Regions from separate parts of the Methylophilus luteus genome, predicted to be linked through region 2. Evidence: predicted binding sites of a transcription regulator. Region 2 holds the regulator's gene; each other region holds the start of a gene.
What was found. Region 2 encodes sigma-54, which starts transcription at its own class of promoters, with help from an activator protein. Its sites were predicted from a motif close to TGGCACNNTTCCTGCT; they were not measured.
Positions count from the first base shown of each region.

Region 1: ACFQ1Z_RS02880 (LLM class flavin-dependent oxidoreductase) is a predicted target of sigma-54. The motif match lies at 1,393-1,408, and genes of this name have one in related genera.
Region 3: ACFQ1Z_RS05815 (SfnB family sulfur acquisition oxidoreductase) is a predicted target of sigma-54. The motif match lies at 1,185-1,200, and genes of this name have one in related genera.

Region 1 covers NZ_JBHTKB010000001.1:654,989-657,259, reverse strand. The annotation lists gene ACFQ1Z_RS02885 (LLM class flavin-dependent oxidoreductase) at 1-249, opposite strand, end outside; gene ACFQ1Z_RS02880 (LLM class flavin-dependent oxidoreductase) at 268-1,329, opposite strand; gene ACFQ1Z_RS02875 (class I SAM-dependent methyltransferase) at 1,584-2,271, opposite strand, start outside.
Region 2 covers NZ_JBHTKB010000002.1:1,069-3,339, forward strand. The annotation lists gene ACFQ1Z_RS09500 (RNA polymerase factor sigma-54) at 395-1,945, opposite strand; gene lptB (LPS export ABC transporter ATP-binding protein) at 1,952-2,271, opposite strand, start outside.
Region 3 covers NZ_JBHTKB010000001.1:1,276,175-1,278,445, forward strand. The annotation lists gene sfnG (dimethylsulfone monooxygenase SfnG) at 1-232, opposite strand, end outside; gene msuE (FMN reductase) at 259-831, opposite strand; gene ACFQ1Z_RS05815 (SfnB family sulfur acquisition oxidoreductase) at 1,284-2,271, shown strand, end outside.

The sequences.
Region 1 (2,271 bases), on a different contig from region 2:
AATCACCCACGGCTCGTCGGTATTAGGGAAAGAAGGGATCAGCCCACCCTGAAAACCGGAGATCTCTGCGGCGCGCGCAATCTCTGCCAGGTAATCGATATAGGTGAAGCCATCATCGCCACCGCCGCTTAAACCGCTAAGGGTCTGGTTATCATTACCGGGGAACCAGTCGCCACGGAAAGGTGAACGGGCACGGTGTGATGTGGGTTCGCCGTGGGTTGGAATTCTCCAGAAAACATCTATTGTCATTTTATCTCCTCAATAATCCTAGGCAGCCTGCTTTTGTGCCGGATCGGTTAACTGTCGTACCAATGGCAACACATAGCTGCCCACGCGGTAGGCTTCTTCAAAATGCGGCACGGCGGCCAATACGAATTGCGTCACGCCCAGGTTGGCATAAGCGGCCAGTGCCACCGCCACTTCGTCATAACTGCCGATCAAAGAAGCCCTGGCACCGGTGAAGCTCTCGGCAAAACCTGGCCACAGCACGGCAGACTCATCTTCAGGGGTCGCGCCATCGGTCTGGCTGATAAAGCGTTTGGCATCAGCCAGCGCTTCTTCGCGTGTTTCACGCGCCAGTACATCGATGCGCAATGCGAATTCGGTGTCACCCGTGCCGGCTTGCCGGTATTGCGCGATCTGCTGCTCTATCTGCGAATGATCGGCGGCTTGCAACACATGCACATCGGCATGTTTGGCTGAAAGCGCCAGCTGTTCAGGCGCGTTGCCGCCCAGGTAAACGCGTGGCACATCACGCTTGGAGAGCGGACCCTGAAAGCCACCATCCTGCACCTCAAAAAAGCGGCCGACAAAGTTAAACGGGTAAGTGGTGAGTACGCCTTTGGCGACGGTGATGAATTCATCGATACGCGCCAGGATATCCTCTTTAGGCACAAAGTCGCCCAGCTGTTTACGCGTATGCTCGTCGCTGCTGCCTTCGGTAATGTGCCAGGCAAAGCGGCCACCGGTATAACGCTGAAAACTCACTGCATTTTTGGCGGCATAGACGGCAGAGCCACGCGAAGCATCAAACTGCGTCAGCAGGCGCAGGCGCTGTGTGCTTCTCGCGATATAACCGGCGACTATCCATGGCTCTTCGCCATCAGGATCATCCGGAATAAATACACCGGTAAAGCCAGAGATATCTGCCGCTTTGGTGACCTGGTGGATATAGTCGTAATAGTTGAATGCGTTTTTGCGCGGATCGGTCACGCCACTGCCGAATACCGGGTAATGCGGGTCAGAAGCTTCACCGCGACGCTGTTTGGTGGCATCGCCATAGCGTGCATCGCCAGAGGTAGGAAGCTGCCAATAAAATTGATTCGCCATTGTTTTCTCCTTCATGATGTCAACACAGATCTGTGCTTTTCAATTACGGGCTAAGGCTTACATTGCAGTTTCCGTGCCAACATCAACAGCAAGCTATCACTTGAAGACTATAAAATAACCCAATGTATTTAAAGGGATATTTTAAATATTAATTAGCGGAATAATGAATACGGCGACCCAGGTGTTGCCTGAGCAACAACAGCACCATCAAAGGTGTTGGTCAGGCAACTTTAGGCTGGGGGTGTGAACTGCAGCTACAGCGACTTACGTGCCACCACATAGGCATAATCGCCCTGCCCTATGCGGTAGCTCTCGGCCACCTGCGCAAAGGCACCGCTAGCGATATCCTGCTGCAGACGTTGCAAGCCGCTGGCTAGCTCTTTGCTGCTGCATAACTCACTGAAACTGGAGATATTGGCGCGCACTTCGGGGTCCAGGTATTGTTCTGGCCGCGCTTTGCCTGAATAGAGGAACAGGTCTGTCAGGCTATTGTTCACACAAAATGGCACGATGCGCTCAATCTCAAAACCTGCAGACTGTAATGCAGCCGTGACCCTGGCTTCGGTCGGCATCTGCGCGATGGCGCGCTTCATCATCTGCGGAAAGTAATGGCACAGCCAGTAGCCGCGCATTTGCTTGGGAAAAGCCGTAAACAACACAATGCGCCCTTGCCGCATGACGCGATAGGCTTCTCTGAAAGCCCTGTGCAGATTGGAAAAGTGATGGATAGACAGTGTGCACAGCACGCCATCAAAAAAAGCATTCTTGTACGGCAGCGCATTGACTGTGCCAAGTTGCCAGTACACGCTGGCATCCTGCGCATGCTTGTGCCAGGGACGTTGCACCCTGGCCTGCCGTATCATGGTTTCCGAGAGATCCACGCCATGCCAGGTGCCTGCCAGGGCGGCCAGCGCCAGCGTGTAATTGCCGCTGCCGCAGGCC
Region 2 (2,271 bases):
CGGAATCAAAATAAGGAGGAAGGGAGCGACTGTCTGAGCTCCGCAACAAGCCACAGTGTGTGTGGCTTGTCAGGGCGAGTTTCGCGACCGCTTATGCCTAAGTCCGGCAAAGCAACGGACGAAAGTCCTGAGGTGAGCAACGCAGGAAACAAGCGGATGCTAGGGTGCATTTCTTTTGGTTACGTTTTCTTTGTGCAAGCAAAGAAAAGTAACTCGCCTAGAGGCGAAAGAAAATGGTGAATCAGATCACTAAACCACCCAAAGAAATACCTAACTACAACTCCAGTAAGTGCATCACTCGCGCTGCACGGTCCGCACAGGTTGCGCTAGCCAAGTTGCGCACTCCTCAATGCCGAGGATAACACCGGCTATGCAGTGGCGTGATGCTGGGAAATTAAAGCGATTTGCGCAGATTAGCTGGCGGTATGCTCAATGACTCACGGTATTTGGCAATGGTACGCCGTGCCACCACTATGCCCTGTTGCGCCAGGGTATCGGTGATCTGGTTGTCAGAAAGCGGTTTTTTCTCGTTCTCTTCTGCCACCATTTGCTTGATCAGTGCGCGTATGGCGGTTGCCGAGCAGGAACCGCCAGCATCGGTAGCGACTGAGCTGCCAAAGAAGTATTTAAGCTCATAAACTCCGCGTGGAGTGAGCATGTACTTGTGGGTGGTGACGCGCGAAACAGTACTTTCATGCAGGTCTAACTCTTCGGCGATCTCACGCAGCACCAACGGTCGCATGGCGATATCGCCGTGCTCAAAGAAGTTACGCTGCCGGTCTACAATGGCTTGTGATACGCGCAATATGGTCGAGAAGCGTTGCTGGATATTCTTGATCATCCATTTGGCTTCCTGCATCTGGCTTTGCAGGTACTGGCCCGAGCTTTCACGGTTACGTTTGAGGATGTCGGCATACATCTGGTTGATGCGCAGTTTGGGGATCACGCCGTCGTTGAGGGTTGCTACCCAGATACCTTTGATCTTTTTCACCACCACATCGTGCTGGATAAAATGGTCATGGCTAAAGTTGGAGAACTCGCTGCCCGGCCGCGGGTTTTGCTGGCGTATCAGTTGCTGCGCGCCTTTGAGTGAGGCTTCATCGCAACTGAGCTGTTTGCGCAGCTTGATAAAATCTTTATTGGCCAGCAACGCCAGATGGTCTTTCACCAGCGCGATCGCAATTTTCAGGTAGGGCGTGCTGGCCGGCAGGGCCTGCAGTTGCAGCAACAGGCATTCGCGCAGGTCACGCGCACCTATGCCTATGGGGTCCAGGTTCTGGATCAGCTTGAGCGCTGTTTCCAGTTCCAGCAGGTCGACTTCTAGTTCCAGCGGCAGGTTGTCTACCACTTCCTGCAAGTCTTGCTCCAGGTAGCCGTCGTCATTGATGCTGTCCAGCAGCAGTTTGACCAGGCTCATGTCGCGGTGCGACAGGTGCGCCAGCTGTATCTGGTCTATCAGGTGCTCACGCAGGCTGATGCTGCTGGCGTCCTGGCGTGAAAAATCGCCGTCTTCATCGTCGGTATTGTTGCGGCCTGCCTCATCCCAGTTGCTGGTGCTGCCAAACTCGCCGTAATCGTCTTCAAACTCCGGCGGCGTGAATTCTTCATTCAGGTTGGGCAGTTCGCCTTCATTGCCGCTGAGGTCATCGCGCAACTCTTCGCGCAAGGTGTCGGCCGGCGAGGGGATATCCTGTTGGGTGGCGACATCAAATGAGCTGGCGTCTTCGACTTCTGCCTGTGCCGCTAACGGGGCGTCTGGCGTGTTGTCTTCAAACTCGCCTTCTTCATTATTGTCGGCCATCTCGAGCAAAGGGTTCTCCTGCAAGATGGCTTCCAGCTCCTGGCTCAGTTCCAGCGTCGACAGTTGCAACAGGCGGATAGACTGCTGCAGCTGCGGCGTCAGTGCCAGGTTTTGCGACATGCGTAATTGCAGGTTTTGCTTCATAAGGACTTACAGCCTAAAATTTTTGCCCAGATAGACTTCACGCACACCCTCATTCTGAATGATCTCATCGGGGGTGCCGGCCGCAAACACTGCGCCTTCGTTGACGATATAGGCGCGGTCACAGATATCCAGCGTTTCACGCACGTTGTGGTCTGTGATCAGGATGCCGATATTCTGGCTGCTCAGGTAACGGATGATTTTCTGGATCTCTATCACCGCGATCGGGTCTATGCCGGCGAACGGTTCATCCAGCAAAATAAATTTCGGGTCGGTGGCCAGGCAACGGGCGATCTCTACCCGGCGACGTTCACCGCCGGACAAGCTGA
Region 3 (2,271 bases), on a different contig from region 2:
CAGCCAGAAGCGCATGCGAGAAAGCAACGGATTCGTGCTGAAACTCGGCACCATAACCCGCTGTAAAACGGATCTGGCTCAATGCATATTCAAACCCTGCTTTTTCGGCGATTTGTGCCAGTTTGCGGTTGTAATCGATATCCCAGCTAGTGCGTTGCTCAATATTACTCACCACCAGGCCGCCACTGACGTTTGGTACCCAGTAAGCAAATTTGATGTTTTGTGTACTCATACAAGTTCTCCAAAGATTCGTTGGTGTCATATGGCCTGAAGGCTGGCTTCAGTGACGGTGACGCGATGTTTAAGCAGCGGCAGTGCCCGTGCTATCGCCAGCTCGATACGCGCTTTCAAGGCCTCACTTTTCACCTGGTAGTTTTCAAAGTCGGCTTCAGTGGCATACACGCCTACTGGCAGGGTCAAGGCCTGAAAAAAGCTGAATAGCGGCCTTAACTCGTGATCGATGATCAAGGCATGCCGGTCGCTGCCACCGGTCGCACCGAGCAGCACAGGCACATCGATCAAAGCTTCGTAATTGACCAGATCGAACAGATGTTTGAACAGCCCACTATAAGAAGCGCGATAGACCGGTGTGGCTACGATCAGCAGGTCCGCTGTTTCAATCGCTGTAATATCTTTTTGCACCCTGGCAGGCAGATCCCTGGGGTCAAATGACGCGGTGAAACTGCCACCGATTTCACTCAAGTCTATCTGGTGCAGATCGATCGCGATCTGCTGCCCCAGTTTTTCGGTCAGGGCCGCAACCAGTGCTGCAGTTCTGGAAGGTAATTTGTAGCTGCCTGCAACAGCTGTGACTTTCAAGGGACGACTCATTCATGGCTCCTAAACATGTGTTGCCGGCGCCAACTTAATTTGTTCAATGCTGGAATACCGGCTTACATGAGTAATAGCAGCAACCATGCCAAGATTATTTACCTATATAAATCAATAACATGCAGAGTTTTTTATATTTTTCAGGGTGTTGGTTTAATCAGTATTTTGCTGATGCGCTGCTGCTTTATCAGCAACTATTCATGAAATGCAGCATCCCCAGGCTGGCTGTGGCCGCGTACACGCCTGGCAGTGTGCTGATTAATCAGCATGCATTCAGCAGCTTATGGTCGATTTACACGCTTTGCAAAGCGCAGCCTACGGCGAATACTTATTAAATTCAATCACTTAACAGTTGGCATATTTAATGCAATAAAGCAGGTAGACGCGCAGCACACATGATTCGGCGAGGACTGCGTTGTTTTAGCCCAACATCAATTTAATAAGGATTAACTATGACTGCACAAGCAAGCAATGTTGCGCATTTGCCTGAGACCCACTCCAGGGAGCTCGCGCATATCATTAAAACTGACGCTGAAGCCATTGAGGTCGCAAAACAGGTCGCCAGTGAGATCGCAAAAGAAGCTTCGCTTCGCGATAAGGAGAGACGGCTGCCGCGTAAAGAACTGGATCTTTTCTCCAGCAGCGGCCTGTGGGGCATCACAGTGCCTAAAGAATATGGCGGTGCATTCGTCTCCAACAAAACGCTGGCCGAAGTCATCGCCACGGTTTCTGAAGCGGACCCCAGCATAGGCCAGATCCCGCAGAATCATCTGTATATGGTGGAAGGTTTACGCCTGGATGGCAGCGAATTTCAGAAACGCTACTTTTTTGAACTGGTGTTGCAAGGGGTACGCTTCGGCAATGCATTTTCCGAGATCGGCACCAAGAGCGTCAATGATGTAAAAACGAGATTAACGGCTGCCAACAGCGGCTTTTTCCTCAATGGCAAGAAATTCTACTCATCAGGTGCCCTGCTGGCTGACTGGGTGCCGGTGATCACCAAGGATGTGAATGATAATACAGCGGTAGCCTTTGTACCCGCCGGCGCCCAAGGCCTGACCATTATTGATGACTGGTCTAGTTTTGGCCAACGTACCACGGCCAGCGGCACTACCATACTGGACAATATTTTTGTCCCTAGCGAACATGTGCTGCCTCACCAGCAGGCCTTTGACCGCCCGACTGCCATGGGCCCGTTAGCCCAGATCATTCAAGCCGCGGTGGATACCGGCATTGCGCGTGCCGCATTCAAGGATACGCTGCATTTTGTACGCAATCACACCCGGCCGTGGATAGATACCGATCTGGAGCATGGCTACGAAGACCCGCATACCATTAAAGATATAGGCGACCTGCAGATCCGTATCCATGCCACGGAAGCCTTGCTGGCGCGAGCCGGAGAATACCTGGATGAAGCACAACGTAACCCGAATGAGGATA